DNA from 2 places in the Exiguobacterium sp. FSL W8-0210 genome. Region 1 is predicted to be linked to the other one. Evidence: a T-box and tRNA genes for the amino acid it is inferred to sense, from the RefSeq annotation. Region 1 holds a T-box; the other holds one or more tRNA genes.

The links. A T-box is a leader RNA that pairs with one kind of tRNA and senses whether it is charged. The one in region 1 lies ahead of leuS (leucine--tRNA ligase), so its partner is inferred to be a tRNA-Leu.
Region 2: it has a tRNA-Leu gene. The T-box ahead of leuS (leucine--tRNA ligase) is inferred to sense a tRNA for this amino acid. The anticodon was not compared.

Annotation. Positions count from the first base shown of each region.
Region 1 covers NZ_JBBOUK010000001.1:2,323,540-2,332,290, reverse strand. Annotated here, with positions in the region: one part of gene MKY22_RS12200 (IS3 family transposase) at 1-90, opposite strand, end outside; gene MKY22_RS12195 (GNAT family N-acetyltransferase) at 280-768, shown strand; gene MKY22_RS12190 (serine aminopeptidase domain-containing protein) at 847-1,551, shown strand; gene MKY22_RS12185 (class I SAM-dependent methyltransferase) at 1,602-2,198, opposite strand; gene MKY22_RS12180 (MDR family MFS transporter) at 2,351-3,529, shown strand; gene MKY22_RS12175 (peptidoglycan bridge formation glycyltransferase FemA/FemB family protein) at 3,713-4,747, shown strand; gene MKY22_RS12170 (HAD family hydrolase) at 4,842-5,486, shown strand; T-box leader at 5,525-5,747, shown strand; gene leuS (leucine--tRNA ligase) at 5,794-8,199, shown strand; gene MKY22_RS12160 (hypothetical protein) at 8,331-8,751, shown strand, end outside.
Region 2 covers NZ_JBBOUK010000001.1:1,743,532-1,752,282, reverse strand. Annotated here, with positions in the region: gene MKY22_RS09330 (hypothetical protein) at 227-1,009, shown strand; gene MKY22_RS09325 (TraR/DksA C4-type zinc finger protein) at 1,078-1,602, shown strand; partial or broken gene adh (aldehyde dehydrogenase) at 1,797-3,316, shown strand; gene MKY22_RS09315 (DUF779 domain-containing protein) at 3,339-3,701, shown strand; gene MKY22_RS09310 (S66 family peptidase) at 3,889-4,899, shown strand; gene MKY22_RS09305 (hypothetical protein) at 4,915-5,256, shown strand; gene MKY22_RS09300 (alpha/beta hydrolase) at 5,278-6,210, shown strand; tRNA gene MKY22_RS09295 (tRNA-Leu) at 6,253-6,336, shown strand; gene MKY22_RS09290 (transporter substrate-binding domain-containing protein) at 6,539-7,306, shown strand; gene MKY22_RS09285 (amino acid ABC transporter permease) at 7,338-7,982, shown strand; gene MKY22_RS09280 (amino acid ABC transporter ATP-binding protein) at 7,979-8,707, shown strand.

The sequences.
Region 1 (8,751 bases):
CGAGGCAATCGATTTGATCGAGTCGATTCGGTCTTCACACATCTTAATAATTCGTAGTTTTTCATCTGACGAAAACTTAGATTTAGTCATAGAAAAAGCTCCCTTCAAAAAGTAGACAGTTTTTGTTATTTCAACTGTCTACTTTTTGGGGAGCATATCACTACGCGGGTTTTCGGACTTTTTTGTTTCCGCGGAACTTTGCAGGAAACGAATGTTTTTTCTAGAAGAGGGTAAAAGTACATGAGTCGATTCGTATGAATACAAAGGGGGGTTCCGATTATGGAAATACGCGAAGCTATTCCAGCTGATGCAGGACATATTCATGACATTGCCGTCACATCTTGGTTGGATACGTATGCAGAAATCTATTCCGAACGTTCGAAAGCGCATTTCGTGCAGGAGGCGTATCCGCAAGAAGAAGTCGTTCGTGCGATCCGGACGGCGGAAGAAGCACGGGGAGAGTATTTTTATGTCGGAATCATCGACGAGGAAATCGTCGGTTTCATTCATGCTGTTGATGTCGAAGGAACGTGGGAGATCGTTCGTCTGTACGTCTTACCGAAATATCAGCAAAACGGAATCGGAAGACGATTGATCCGTGAACTCGAACGACAAGGAGCCGTCCCACTCGAAGTATACGTGGAAGCACGTAACTATAAAGCGCGTCAATTCCTGACCTCATTTGGTTTTGAAGAACTTAGTGAGATGACGGAAGAAGTGTTTGGGCAAGCGGAATCAGTCGTTCGTCTTCGCCATGTTGCCTCGTGAAATCCGTCTCGGGACGGTTTCGTTTGCGTTTGAAATAAGGTATCGTGAAAAGGAAGTATGAAGTGAAGAGGTGAGTTTGTGGTTGAACAACCAACAGGAATCATCGTATTAGTCTATCCGTTACAACTGCGTGCCCGTCCGAGTGAAGCTTTGATTCGAGTACTCGAAAGAGAGTATGAAGTGCTACTCGTCGACGCACCACGTCGCATTTCGTTTGAAGAGCACGGTCAACTGTTAAAAGAAGCATTACGCGAAGCAGGAAAACGAAAGCTACCGATTCATATCATCGCCTGTAGCATGGGCGCACTCGTCGTCAATCGTCTGTTGCAAGAATATGAACTACCAGTCGCAAGTCTTGCGTTCGTTTCACCATTGTTTGATTGGCATCCGTCGAAACAACTCGGAGGTGTCAAACAAGTCTTCGCGAGTGCGTTTGATCGTTTCCGTCCCGATGCGCCACTCGGTACGTTGCCGTTTGGTCAAAGTACGGAAGATACCGTTCGCATCGGTGAACTGACGTATGCGCAGTACCGGGAAATCGAAGAAGAGATCGTCGTACATGACGAGGAACGAAAAAAACTGCCTCGTGTAAACTTGGCTTGTTTTTATGCACCAGACGATCAGTTCGCAGACGTCAAACTGACGCTTGAAGTATGCCGGAAAATGGGTGGCGATCAGATTTACTTACAACGTCTACACGGTTTCCCGCATTTCAGCTTTGAACGGTTGAATACACGGTTTGCGGAAAAATTATTGTTGTTTTTTAAATTAGTCGAAGAATGAAAAAAGTGATGGTTTCCATAGCGGAAGCCATCACTTCTTTATTTCTACTGTCAGCGCACTTTTTTCTCGATCGCGATGATAAACGGGGGATGATTTTGTTGATTCAAGAAACGGTACTGGAGAACGGCATAATCTTGCTGATCAAGGGCTGTGACGTAATCGAGGACAGCGTCGCGTTCACGTTTTCCTTCCAGGTGACCGTGATAGACGACGAGGACGACAAGACCGCCGGGAGCGAGGACTGGGAGGAGGGCATCGAGTGCTTCAAGCGTCTCTTCTCCGGTCGTCGTGATTGATTTGTCGCTTCCAGGCAGGTATCCGAGATTGAAGACACCGGCGCGGACAGGACGTTGTTTGTCCGAAAGACGGGCACCGACATGGATATGGCTTTCATGATAAAGGTCGACGCGTGCTAACATTCCGGCTTCGTCGAGACGTCGCGTCGATTCCTCGATGGCTTGTGCCTGGACGTCGAACGCAAGAACCCTTCCTTCTGGACCGACGCGTTCTGCTAAAAACTGTGTATCATGTCCATTTCCGGCAGTCATATCGACGACGCAGTCTCCGGGTTCGATAACGGACTCGAGTAATTGTTTCGTATAAGGTAGTACACGGGCAAGTGACATGGCATAGACTCCTGTTCCTATGGTCTGTTTTCTAGTAATGGTTCAGTATGTGCAAGATTCTTTCTGCATTATATCATTTTTTGATTCGTTGACGAAAAGCGAAGTGGCTTGACAGCTAGGGGACGGATTGCGTAAAGTGGCAAGGTTGAGAATGAAATAGGAGGACCACAGGTATGCCAAAATTACCAAAAGCGGTCTGGATCCTCGTCCTTGCGATGGCCATCAATACGACGGGATCCTCTTTTTTATGGCCGTTTAATACATTATATATTCATGAATATTTAGGAGAGTCGATGACAAAAGCAGGGATGGCGTTGTTCGTCAACTCGGCCTTAGCAATCGTCGGAAACTACTTAGGTGGAAAAGCGTTTGACCGTCTCGGTGGCAAGAAGACGCTTGTCATCAGTGTCATCGGACTTGTCCTGTCTTCTGTCGGCTTGTTGCTGTTTCATCAGACGTACCTCGGATACGTCGCGATGCTTGGATTGATTGGATTCGTCGGTGGGATGGTTTTTCCGACGATCTACGCGATGACGGGTGTCATTTGGCCTGAAGGCGGGCGTCGTGCCTTTAATGCGATCTATGTCGCACAAAACGTTGGTGTAGCGCTCGGGACAGCTGTCAGCGGTCAAATCGCTGCCTTTTCGATTCAGTACATCTTCATCGCCAATCTTGTCCTCTACATCGCTTTTGCCATCATTTTGTTCGTCGGTTTGTCCTGGATTCAGGCACCGGCTCGGATGCATGCGACCCATGACGAGATCGAAACGACACGCACACCCCTTGCACGCGGTGCGGCACGGACGATGTTGCTCGTCTCGATTGGTTATGCCTTACTTTGGTTCGTTTATGTACAGTGGCAAGGAACCTTTGCTGTACACACGAAATCGCTCGGTGTCACGATTTCCGAATACTCGATTCTTTGGACGATTAACGGAGCACTCATCGTGTTCGCACAACCTTTACTAACACCAATTCTTCGTTGGTTTGGAGATGACTTAAAGCGACAATTGATGACCGGTACAGGAATCTTCCTCTTGTCTTATCTGATCGTTCCGTTCGCAGGAGGATTCAAGATGTTCCTCGTCGCGATGATCATCCTGACGATTGGTGAAATGTTCATCTGGCCAGCGGTTCCTGCCATGGCAGCGAGACTCGCGCCAATCGGAAAAGAAGGAGAATTCCAAGGATACGTCAATATTGCTGCTTCAGCGGGGCGAATGATCAGTCCGACCGTTGGAGGGTTGATCTACGATGTATCCGGTATGTCAGCGGTCTTCTTGACATTGATTGGATTGATTCTGTTAGCGGGCGTCGTCTTCCTTCGTGCCATTCCAAAAATCACATCATGAACATCATCTGTAAGACAGCGGACATTATGACCGCTGTCTTTTGTTACGTCATTAGTTCCAAAATCATAAAATAAACATTTAATAATATGGAATATTTCGGCAAAGAAACGGGTACTTTTTAATCAAGAACTTGAAAAAGAAAGGTCATATGAACGTTGCTTCTTTTTGACTGGAGGTGCACGAATGGAAAGGTGTCAATTCATCACAGATGCCGCAACTTGGACGACACACGTACAGCAACAGCCTCTTGATATCTTCTACAGTCACCAATATGTCACGCTCAACGCTAGACCGTCTGAGCAAGCGGTGCTATTCCGTTATGAAGGTGATGCAGGAACACTGTTCTATCCCTTTTTAAAGCGCCGGATTTTTGATACGCCTTATTCAGATCTCATCACGCCGTATGGCTATGGTGGACCGGAAATCATCGGTCAACTGACTGCGACTGAAATGCAGCATGCACGCTTATTGTTTGAAAGATGGGCAGATCGAGAAGAGATCGTCTCGGAAATAATTCGCTTTAATCCATTGACGGGTAATGAACGCTTCATGCGGGATTGGACGAAAGTCTCCTTCATCCGTCATACGACGAGTATCGATTTACGCCCTTCAATAGAGGACATCATGCAGACATTTCATAAGAAGACGAGAAGTATGATTCGCAAATCGCTTGCCTCTCCTTTAACCGTTAGAACAGGAACACGAGATGACCTACCTGTCTTTGTAGCGTTGTATCATGAAACGATGGACCGAAAGAATGCTTCGACTCATTACTATTTTACGGACAGTTATTTTGAACAATTATTTGAAGCAAATCCACTCTGTGAGCCATTGTTACTGATTGCGGAAATCGACGGAGAACCTGTTGGTGGATACTTCGTATTGCTTGGAAAAGAATATGCCCACGGTCATTTGATTGGGTGTAAGCGGGACGAAGCGAAGATGTTCCCGAATCAGCGACTCGAGTACGAAGCGATTCTTCAGGCGAAAGCACGCGGTCTCGTCGAACAACATCTCGGGGGTGGATATCAAGAACGGGATAGTCTCTTTGAGAGTAAATGCCGTTACACCGGGTATCGTTTATTTGAGTATCATCAAGGAAAATCGATTCTTCAACCAGCCATATACGATCAGTTATGTGTACGATACGGGTCAGATGCTGATTCGGATTATTTTCCAGCTTACCGACAAACCAGTGTCCAAATGGCGACAAGTTAAACAGTAACTAAATGAAGAAGGCGAAACGACTACATCGTGTAGTCGTTTTTTTGATATGCTGAAATCATGATAGATCAATTGAGGGGGATGTGTCTTGAAAAAACGAGGTCTTATTTTTGATATGGATGGGGTCATTTTAGATAGTGAAATTCGCTACTTCGAGGTCCATCAGCAGATGTTCAAAACGTTATCGATTCCGCTCGATCCGATTCAGTATGCGACGTTTATGGGAAAAACAGGTGATGAGATGTGGGAAGAGCTTGTCGCCCAGCATCAGCTAAAAGAAACAGCTAGTGCGTTACTAGAAGAAGAACATCGGTTGTTTCAAATTCATGCAAAACCGGAGGAATGTGGTTTAAAAGAGGGAGTCAAACAAGTCATCGAGCAAGCGGCGTCTCTTGGTTACGATATCGGGATTGCCTCCTCGAGTTCGCTTCAAAAAATCGAACGCGTCATCCGTCATTATAAGCTTCCAATCAAGCATTACGTCAGTGGAGAAGAAGTCGTGCGTTCAAAGCCTGATCCTGCGATTTTTCATCTTGCAGCATCACGAATCGGGCACGCGCCTGAAGATTGTCTCGTCATTGAAGACGCTGCAAACGGGATGATCGGCGCAAAAGCAGCAGGCATGGAAGTGATTGCGCTTCTCGATGATCGGATGCCGATGCAACGTCTAGAACAAGCGGATCATGTAGCACGATCGCATGCAGAAATCGAGGAAATTTTACGGAAGCGTTGACGCTTGAGGAAGAAACAGATTACACTAGGAAAAGATAGTCAATTGCATGGAACTGAAGTAGTAGGGGAAAGGTGCCGTCAAGAGAGCTGGTGGAAGGTGCGAACCAGTCGGTAACAACCGTGAACTCGTCAGGGAGCACGATTCGTGAAGTCGTAGTAGCGAATCCGGTCTTTCACACCGTTATCCGTGAATCAAGCGGTCTGTCATAGACAGACAACGTGGGTGGTACCGCGGAAGCCAAACCGGTCTTTCGTCCCTATTCCTAGGGGCGGAGGACCGGTTTTTTTAGATTAGAGGAGGAAAAGACATGCCGTACAATCATCGCGAAATCGAACCAAAATGGCAGGCGCGTTGGGATCAAGACAACGCCTTCGTCACGACAGAAGATCCAGAAAAAGAAGGGTTTTATGCCCTTGATATGTTCCCGTATCCGTCAGGTGCCGGTCTCCACGTCGGTCACCCGGAAGGCTACACAGCAACGGATATCCTCGCACGGATGAAACGGATGCAAGGATATAACGTCCTTCACCCGATGGGATGGGATGCGTTTGGATTACCAGCAGAGCAATATGCCCTCGATACAGGGAATGACCCACGTGAATTCACAGCGAAAAACATCGAGACGTTCAAGCGTCAGTTGAAAGAACTTGGATTCTCCTATGACTGGGATCGTGAAATCAACACGACAGATCCGAAGTACTACAAATGGACACAGTGGATCTTTACGAAGTTGTATGAAAAAGGACTTGCGTTCGTGGACGAAGTCGCGGTCAACTGGTGCCCAGCACTCGGAACCGTTCTTGCGAATGAAGAAGTCATCGACGGATTATCTGAACGCGGAAATCATCCGGTCGTGCGTGTCCCGATGCGTCAATGGGTCTTGAAAATCACGGAATATGCGGATCGTCTTCTTGAAGATCTCGATGACCTCGATTGGCCGGATTCTGTCAAAGAGATGCAACGGAACTGGATCGGAAAATCAGAAGGTGCTGAAATCGACTTCACGATTGATGGACACAAAAAACAAGTCACGGTCTTTACGACACGTCCGGACACAATCTTTGGTGCGACGTACCTCGTGCTTGCGCCGGAGCATCCATTCGTAGCTGACATCACGACAGCGGATCACAAGGAAGCCGTCGATACGTACATTTCGCAAGTCCAAACGAAGTCGGACCTCGAGCGGACGGATTTAGCGAAGGAAAAAACAGGCGTCTTCACGGGTGCTTTCGCCGTCAATCCAATCTCAGGTGATCGTCTTCCAATCTGGATCGCTGATTATGTCCTTGCTTCGTACGGAACGGGTGCAATCATGGCGGTCCCAGGACACGATGAGCGCGATCATGAATTCGCGAAACAATTCGACTTGCCAATCGTTGAAGTCGTCGCGGGTGGAAACGTCGATGAAGCAGCCTATACAGGAGAGGGCGAACACGTCAACTCGCATATGCTTGATGGTCTTGGAAAACAAGAAGCAATCGAGACGATGATTGCTGAACTCGAAACGAATCAAGTCGGACGTAAGAAAATCACGTATCGTCTCCGCGACTGGTTGTTCAGTCGTCAACGGTATTGGGGCGAGCCGATTCCAGTCGTTCATATGGAAGATGGTTCGATGAAGACGCTCAGTCAAGAGGAGTTACCGCTTGAACTTCCAATCATTCCGGAAATCAAACCGTCTGGTACAGGCGAATCACCACTTGCGCTTGCGGAAGACTGGTTGGATTATACGGATCCTGAAACAGGAATGAAAGGGCGTCGCGAGACGAATACGATGCCACAATGGGGCGGAAGCTGCTGGTATTATCTCCGTTTCATCGATCCGCACAATGAAGAGGCGATCGCGGATCCAGAAAAATTAAAATACTGGCTTCCAGTCGATATTTACATCGGTGGTGCGGAACACGCCGTTCTCCACTTGTTGTATGCGCGCTTCTGGCATAAAGTCTTGTATGATGCAGGCGTCGTACCAACAAAAGAACCATTCCAGAAGTTGTACAACCAAGGGATGATTCTTGGAGAGAACAACGAGAAGATGTCGAAATCACGCGGTAACGTCATTAATCCGGATGAAATCGTTAAATCGCATGGTGCGGATACATTACGCTTGTACGAAATGTTCATGGGACCACTCGATGCATCAGTTGCCTGGTCGGAGAACGGTCTTGACGGGGCGCGTCGTTTCCTCGATCGTGTCTGGCGCTTGTTCGAACGGACAGCAGACATTCAGGACGTCACAGAAGTCGATGCTGACTTCGAGCGGACGTACCACCAGACAGTCAAGAAGGTCACGGAAGACTTCGCGAACATCCAGTTCAACACCGGAATTTCGCAACTCATGGTCTTCGTCAACGAAGCAAACAAACAGCCGGTTCTTCCACGTCACTTCCTTCGTGGATTCATCCAATTGTTAACGCCAGTCGCACCACACCTTGGTGAAGAACTCTGGGAACAACTTGGATTTGAAGAGACATTGACGTATGCAGCATGGCCAACATTCGATGAATCGAAACTCGTCAGCGATACGATGGAATTCGTCATTCAAGTGAACGGAAAGGTTCGCTCGAAAATCGAAATCAACATCGATGCGACAAAAGAAGAAATCGAAGCACTTGCCTTTGCTGATGAAAAGACACAAGAATGGATCGGCGACAAAACAGTTCGTAAAGTCATCGTCGTACCGAAAAAATTAATCAATATCGTGGCAAACTAATCCATAGCCCCTTTCATTCGTTTGATGCGAATGGAGGGGGTTTCTTCATTTCCGTCGCAAGTCCGCTTTTTTTTTCAACGACCTTCTGCTACACTGAATCAGAAACCGAGAAAGAAAGGCGAGTACCATCAATGAAACGATCTTATATAGTCTATACAACGATTTTTGCTGTCGTTTCGGGGTTGATCCTTTGCGTACTGCTCGTCTTCTCGAAGCCGGAGACGTTATCACGTATTCAAGAAACGTTCGCGAAAATCGAGACGCAATCAAAGCATCAGGCAGCCGTTAAACAGGTGCCACCGAAAACGCCTTCAGCTATTCCGAACCCGGAAGAGCCATTAATCAAAAATGTCCAACACATGTTATATGATGATTCCATTGGTTCGTACCTCGTCGTCACAGACGATTATCGTTTCTTTGAAATCAGTGGAACCGGAGAACGCATCAACGCATCTTTCCAGTTAGAAGAAGGAAAGTTGTTGCTCGCTGGTTTAGACGGTATGACGCTCGTTGACGGGGAGACAGTCGCGCTATTGACGTCGAATCAGATTC
Region 2 (8,751 bases), 580 kb from region 1:
TCTGTGGAGGGTGTTTTTAGTTTGCGATTTAAATATGTCTTGGTATCAACGAAAAAAGCAGTTTCTAAAAATCTTACTATCACAATTTGATTACAATTTGTATATTAAATTCGGAATATTCGAAAACGAATATTTAGCGATTAAAATACATTGTACGCTATATGAACGGAACATCTCTATTCCGATTTTTCAGGTAAGAGAAGGTGATCATATGTTGAATTATAAAGTGAATGTATATAGATTAAACGGAACACGACCAAAAGCAACAAAAGGAACCGGACCGAAGCATTTGATTTATTCGAGTCAGTTTTCTTCACGTACACCAGTCCATTTATTGCATCAACTCATCTTGAATCGATTGTTGGTTGAGCAAGAAAAAAACCTAGATTTAACGTATACGATCGAAGTAAATGCGGTACTTGATCAATTCGTGATCGACGTCCGTGTCTTTTCAACAGATACGGTCAGCATCCAAGTCGAGCGTGACTTGATTGAAATCATTGAACGTGAAGAAGTCCGTCATATCCCAGCGCTTGAAATCGGAAAACCGGATTTCGCGGAATTCGCCCACATCGTCTTAAAGGTTAAGGAAGGTGGACCACGCCTTTCACAAGAGGATACGCAACGAATTTTCAATGAGTCTGGTGTTCGAGGACGAATTATCCTGCACAAGGAGCGCATCGATAGTCATGAACCCTCCCATTCGATTCAGTTGTTGATTGGTGGGGCCGAGAAGTGTTTGTACAGTCTCTCGCAATATCAGCTTGATCCACTCTTCCGTAAACATGGTTTGACGATTCAATCCTTGAATCTGTTACCGTTTGATTTATTCATGATTCGCGACAAAATCGCGATGCTGTCTTCAGCAGATGCTTCGCAACTGTGGATTGATGACATCACGACATCCAAGAATGGACGATCACATCAGATTTGTTTTAACGATGGGAATGAATGCATGACGGTCATCTGTGATCTTCATGGATCAATTCGGTCTTATAAGTGTTCGTGATGGTTTAATTCTTCTTCGAATAGGCTACATTCTTAACAGAGGTTCTAACGAAGGGGAGTCGAACAATCATGTTATCTAAACAACAGACGGAAGAATTCAAGCAACGGTTATTAAAGGAAAAAGAAAAGACGACATCAAACATCGAACAACGCGATACGGATTACGATGAAGGTGAATTGTCGAGTTACGATAATCATCCTGCCGATTCCGGCGATGAATTGTTCTTGCGGGAACGCGATCAAGCGATCACGGACATGCAAGAGGATATGCTGTCGGATGTGGATCGTGCCCTAAAAGCGATCGAGGACGGGACGTATGGTATTTGTGAAGTATGCGGAAAAGAGATTGAGATTGAACGTCTTGATATCATTCCGGAAACGTTATTATGTATCGAGCATGCAAAAGAAGAAGCAGAACAAAACGAGAACGATCCGAATTCGCGACCAAGTGAAGAAGATGTACTTGATCCATCTGTCACTGCCCGCGGGAAAGACATCGACGGTGATACGGATGGATTCTCGAAAGTAAGTGATTTCGGTAGTTCCGATACACCGTCTGACCAAGAAGACGGGATTGACCCGACACGGTCTTGACCGGCAAAACATCTCCCGAAAATGGAGATGTTTTTTTCTCGAAAAAATCACAAATAGTTACCGTAATTTTTTGACTTTTCATATAATTTTGGTACGATGGTATCGAGGGGCTGTTTTAGCCTATATTAAAATGTAAGCGCATACAAGAATCCGTCTCACTGCTTGACCATTTTAGTTGAGGGAGGAAATAACGCATGATTTATGACATTCCGAACAAGCAAGGGTCAAAGGTACAGTACAAGGAACGGTATGAAAATTACATCAATGGAAAGTGGACGGCACCTGTCGGGGGAGAATATTTGATAATGTAACACCTGTCACGGGTAAAGTATTGTGCCAAGTCGCTCGTTCCGGTAAGGAAGACATCGAACTGACTCTTGACGCAGCGCATGCCGCAAAAGAAGCATGGGGGAAGACGTCTGTAACGGAACGTTCAAACATTTTAAATAAAATCGCGAATCGGATGGAAGAAAACCTTGAGATGCTCGCTTATGCAGAGACACTTGAGAACGGGAAAGCGGTCCGTGAGACACTCAACGCGGATTTACCGCTTGCAATTGATCACTTCCGCTATTTCGCCGGCGTCATCCGTGCCCAAGAAGGTTCGGTCGGTGAACTTGACCAAGATACGGTCGCGTATCACTTCCATGAGCCACTTGGCGTCGTCGGTCAAATCATTCCGTGGAACTTCCCGCTTTTAATGGCTGTCTGGAAATTAGCACCAGCTCTCGCGGCAGGAAACTGTGTCGTCTTAAAACCAGCAGAACAAACACCAGCAAGCATCATGGTACTCGTTGAACTCATCGAAGACTTACTTCCACCAGGTGTTCTTAACATCGTCAATGGATTTGGTCTTGAGGCAGGGAAACCACTCGCTTCAAGCAAACGAATCGCCAAAATCGCCTTTACGGGTGAGACGACGACAGGACGTTTGATCATGCAGTACGCATCACAGAACCTGATTCCGGTCACACTCGAGCTTGGTGGGAAATCACCGAACATCTTCTTCGAAGATATCATGCAGGCAGATGATGCCTTCTTCGATAAAGCAATCGAAGGATTACTGATGTTTGCATTGAACCAAGGAGAAGTCTGTACGTGTCCGTCGCGTGCCTTGATTCAAGAATCAATTTACGAGCCGTTCATGGAACGTGTTCTTGAGCGCGTCAAAGCCATCAAGATCGGAAATCCTCTTGATTCGGACGTCATGATGGGGGCTCAAGCTTCGAACGAACAGATGGAGAAAATCCTTTCGTATCTTAAAATCGGTAAGTCGGAAGGCGCAGAATGTCTCATCGGTGGAGAGCGCAATATGCTCGAAGGGGATCTCGCAGAAGGATATTACATCCAACCAACGATCTTCAAAGGACACAATAAGATGAGAATCTTCCAAGAAGAAATTTTCGGACCGGTTCTATCGGTCACGACATTCAAGACGGAAGAAGAAGCACTCGAAATTGCGAATGATACGTTATATGGTCTTGGTGCGGGCGTCTGGACACGTGATATGAACCGTGCTTATCGGTTTGGGCGTGCGATCGAAGCAGGACGCGTCTGGACGAACTGTTATCACCAATATCCAGCTCACGCGGCGTTTGGTGGTTACAAAATGTCAGGGATCGGACGTGAAAACCATAAGATGATGCTCAACCATTACCAACGGACGAAAAACCTACTCGTTAGTTACAACCCGAATAAACTCGGTTTCTTCTAAGTCGGAAAGGACGTGGATGCAAATGGTGGAACGTGTTCAGGCGACAGCAACTTGTTTAGAGTTAATCGACCAGTTGAGAGAAAAACACGGTCCGTTGATGTTTCATCAATCTGGTGGTTGTTGCGATGGCAGTTCCCCGATGTGTTTTGCGCAGGGTGATCTATTTCTAGGGGATCAGGATAAAAAACTAGGAGAGATCGGTGGTTGTCCGTTTTATATTCATGAAGATCAATATGAGTACTGGAAACATACGCAACTCATCATTGATGTCGTGAATGGTCGAGGCGGAATGTTCTCTCTTGAGGGTGTCGAAGGGAAACGTTTTTTGACACGCTCCCATGCGTTCACGCAAGAGGAATATGCTGAACTATCAGCATCAAGTTAAAAAAGATTCAAACACGATTTCGTCGAGGTGACTTGTTCATTCAGGTCGCTTGTGCGGAATCGTGTTTTTTGTTCGTATCACGACGTTCTAACAGGATAAAAGTTGGTAATGCGGCATAAGAACGGTATAATGAACTCATATTTTGACGAGAAGATAGTTTCACACTATGACATTATAGGGGGTCACCATGAAATATCCATTTTTAGGTTGGACAGGTCAAACGATCGGAGTGACGGCGCCCTCCTCCGGATTACGTGAACAGCAACAGGAATGGGTCGAACAAGCAGTTGAACAGGTACAAGCACGGCAAATGAACGTCCGTTTAGGCGAAACGATTTGGTCGCATCAACTTGCTGAGAGTGCACCGGTCAAACAACGCGCCGAAGAATTGAATCACATGATGACGGATGAGACGATTGATGCCGTCATCCCGCCATTTGGCGGGGAACGCGCCATTGATCTTTTACCCGAGTTGACGCTAGCTACTTACCAAACAAAATGGTTGCTTGGCTATTCCGATATCAGTACGTTATTGCTCAGTCTGACGCTTCAGACGGGAATCGCGACAGCACATGGTCCGAATTTCGTTGAGCTTCGGAGTGAAGAATGGGACGAGACGACAAGTGCCTGGCGACGGGTGCTCGCGACGCCAACTGGAGGAACCGTCACACAATGGGCTTCCGATCGTTATCAACCCGAGTGGACTGATGAAGAACGTCCAACAGGTTCGTTATTTCAGCTAACGGAAGCGACGGAATGGAAAGCACTTGATGAGCGAACAGAAGTGACCGGACGGTTACTTGGTGGGTGTCTGGAGACGATTCGCCATCTGATTGGAACACCGTATGGAGATGTGCAGCGTTTCCAGCGTGAAGAGATCAACGGAGAACCGATACTCTGGTACTTTGAGGTGTCTGAAGCGAATTCTGCAGAGGTACACCGGACGCTGCGACAAATGGCGTATGCTGGGTGGTTCGACCATGCGGCTGGCTTTTTATTTGGCCGTACGTCTGCAAGGATTATAGAAGACCTGACATGGCTAGACGTATATCAATATCTCGCGGATGAGACGGGCTTACCAGTTTTATATGATCTTGACATCGGTCATCAACCGCCACAGTTGACGTTAATCAATGGAGCGACGGGGACGATTCGTATTCAAGGGAAAGATTCACGAATCGATCTGACGTTCAACTAAAAAGGAGAGCACGCAATGGCACGTCGTAAGTTTCAAGCATTAGGCGTTTATAAACGCGTCCATATCAACCCGGAGACACGTCGGATGACGTTACCGGAACCATTTTACGATGCACTTCGTCTAGAAGATGAATTGCTGATTGCACAAGTCGGAGATGTTCTCGTCATGCGACGTCCGGGGGAGGTCGTCGAGACAGAAACGGAATTATTGAGCGAACTCGTAGAAGATGGATTCACGGGTACAGAGCTTGTCCAGGAATTTGCCTACCGGCGTCAGCAACAAGAACAACGATTACGTCAACAAGTCTTGCAGGATGAAGAGGATGACCATGCTGCTCAACTGAAGATCGAGCTATAACTGAAAGAAGGAGTGGGGCAGATGCGTCGCAGAACAAAAATTGGAATCGGAGTCATCGGATCCGGATTAGTAGCAGCGAGTTATTATTTTTATGAGATGGCAATCGCCACGAATCCGAAGCCTTTCTTATCGAATAATCGGGATTTGAGTGATGAGATGGTCCGATTGATGCAACCTGGACAGACCTGGATCAAGGAGCAGCCGCTCGAGCGGATCGAGATTGAAGCGAAAGATGGTTTGACGTTACGAGGGCATTTTCTTCCGTCACCTGTTCCGTCAGATCGGATCGTCATTCTCGTGCACGGGTACGGAGGCGTCGGAACGGATTTAGCCGGATTCGCCTATCTGTACCATCAGGCCGGTTTCCATGTCATGATGCCCGATAATCGTGGACACGGAATGAGTGACGGTCACTATATCGGATTCGGATGGCATGATCGGGAAGATTGTCTCAGTTGGTCGAACTATCTGATTGATCGGATCGGACAGGATGCGAAACTGTTCTTGCATGGGGTGTCGATGGGAGGGGCGACCGTATTGATGACGAGTGGCGAACAACTCCCACCACAAATCAAAGGAATCATTTCTGATTGTGCCTATACGTCCGTCAATGCTGTCCTTGCGTATCAGATGAAGCGGATGTATCGACTACCACACTTTCCGTTCTTAGGCATGACGAGCGTATTGACGAAGCTAAAGGCAGGTTATACGTTCCGTGAAGCATCAGCGTTGAAACAAGTCAAAAAAGCACAGGTACCGATTTTGTTCATCCATGGTGGGGCGGATACGTTTGTACCGACAGATATGGTATATGAGCTGTATGAAGCTTGTCCAACGGAAAAAGAGCTCGTCGTCATTCCAAATGCCGCTCATGCGATGGCCTATTTTGAGGATCCGGCATTGTATGATGATGTCGTCAAGAAGTTCGTTCGCAACATCTTGCGAAATGATTGACAACTCAGTTCGTTACCCGCTATATTAATATCATAAATCAACGTCGTCGTGGCGGAACTGGTAGACGCGCTAGACTCAGAATCTAGTGGTGGCAACACCGTGGAGGTTCAAGTCCTCTCGGCGGCATAAATGATTGAAGGAGGCAATCCCAGCAAGGGGTTGCCTTCTTTTTTGTTGCTGAATAGAAAACGATTACAACGAATAAAAATTCAGAAATATTTATCTTTTTAGAATTTTTCTGGTAAAATACGTTTTAAAGAGGGTACTCTTCAGGGAAAGTACTAAGTGAAGTAGACAATCTTTAACACATAGGAGAGGGGAAACAAACATGAAAAAAGGGAGTATCTTGCTAGCGCTCTTGATGAGCTGTGTTCTCGTACTTGGTGCATGTAGCATCGGTTCGAAAGAAGAAGAGTCGTCTGAAGGAAAGACGTATAAGGTCGGCATTGACGTCACGTATCCACCATTCGAATATAAAGACGGGGATACGTACAAAGGAATCGACATCGATCTCATGAAAGCAATCGCGAAGGATCAGAACTTCAAGATTCAATTTGAAGCGATGGACTTTAGCGGCATTATTCCGGCACTTCAAGCAAATCAATTGGACGTTGCCATTGCTGGTATGAGTATTACGCCAGAACGGAAGAAAGTCGTCACATTCTCGGATCCATACTTCAAAGCTGGTCTTATTCTAGTCGTCAAAGAAGATGAGAATGGTATTAAATCCGTCAACGATTTAAAAGGGAAAAAAGTAGCCGTCAAAAAGGGAACGACGGGTGCGAAATATGCAACGGATAACGCAGACAAACTGGGCTTCACGGTCACACAGTTCAATGACAGCCCAGCGATGTTCCAAGAAGTGAAGAACGGTAACGCTGCTGCTTTGATTGAAGATTATCCTGTCATCTCATATGCAAACAAACAACAAAACCTTGGATTAAAACTTGTCGGAGACCGTCTCAACGGGGACAACTACGGGATCGCTGTCTTAAAAGGTGAGAACGAGGATCTGATGAAGAAAATCAACAAAGGGCTTGCGAATCTGAAAGAAAACGGTGAATACGATAAAATCGTTGACACGTATCTGAAATAAGTCGCAAGGCGATAAGGGAGTGGGATAGCCAATGGAAGTGGTCAAAACCGCATTTCCATTTTTCTTGGAAGGGCTTCAAGTCACATTGTATATTTTCATCATCGCGGTCATCGTCGGCTTTCTGATTGGCTTAGTCGTCGCATTGATGCGGTTATCACCATCAAAAATCTTAAACGGGATCGCGATTGTCTATATTGATGTCATTCGCGGAACGCCGTTCATCGTTCAGTTATTCTTCATCTATTTTGGACTTAACTCGCTCGAATGGTTATCGATGGACCGGATGTATGCAGGGATACTGACGGTCGCAATCAATGCCGGTGCTTATTTTGCAGAGATCATTCGAGCTGGTATCCAGTCGATTGATAAAGGACAAACAGAAGCTGCACGTTCACTCGGGATGACAGGGCGTCAAACGATGGTGCAGATCATCTTACCGCAAGCATTCCGGCGGATGTTACCAACGATTACGAACCAATCGATCATCAGCTTAAAAGATACCTCGTTGCTGTCGATCATCGGCATCGCTGATTTGACGCAACAAGGTCAAGTTCAGCAATCGACGACGTTTGAGCCTTTCATCGTCTGGTCCGTCGTCGGATTGATGTACTTCGTCATCATTTATCTTTTGTCCTTAGTGGCGAAGTTCTTGGAACGGAGGTTTACATTACGATGAGTATCATTGAAGTGAAGAACTTAAAAAAATCCTTCGGTTCGAATGAAGTCTTAAAAGACATCAACGTCTCGATAGCCGAAAAAGAAGTCGTTTGTGTCATCGGTCCGTCGGGATCTGGGAAAAGTACGTTTTTACGCTGTTTGAATCGATTGGAAGAGATCACGGGTGGTACGGTCATCGTCGATAATTTCGACATCACGAGTCCAAAGGTCGATATCAACAAGGTCCGGGAAGAAGTCGGGATGGTCTTTCAACATTTTAATCTCTTTCCGCATAAGACCGTGCTAGAAAACGTCACGCTTGCACCGATCAAAGTGCGCAAATCGGATAAAGAACAGGCGAAACAGCGGGCGCTTGAACTCCTCGATAAAGTCGGATTACGGGAAAAAGCCGATAATTATCCAGGTGAATTATCTGGGGGGCAAAAACAGCGGGTCGCAATTGCCCGCGCGCTTGCAATGAACCCGAAAATCATGTTATTTGATGAGCCGACGTCAGCGCTCGACCCGGAAATGGTCGGTGACGTGCTTGCCGTCATGAAACAACTTGCCCTTGAAGGCATGACGATGGTCGTCGTGACCCATGAGATGGGATTTGCTCGTGAGGTCGGAGATCGCGTCTTATTCATGGATGGTGGCTATATCGTCGAAGAGAACGTACCACAAGCATTGTTTGATTCTCCACAACACGAACGGACGCAATCGTTCCTTAGTAAAGTCTTATGATGGAACCGGCGTATCTAACTGCGGATACGCCGGTTTTTTAACGA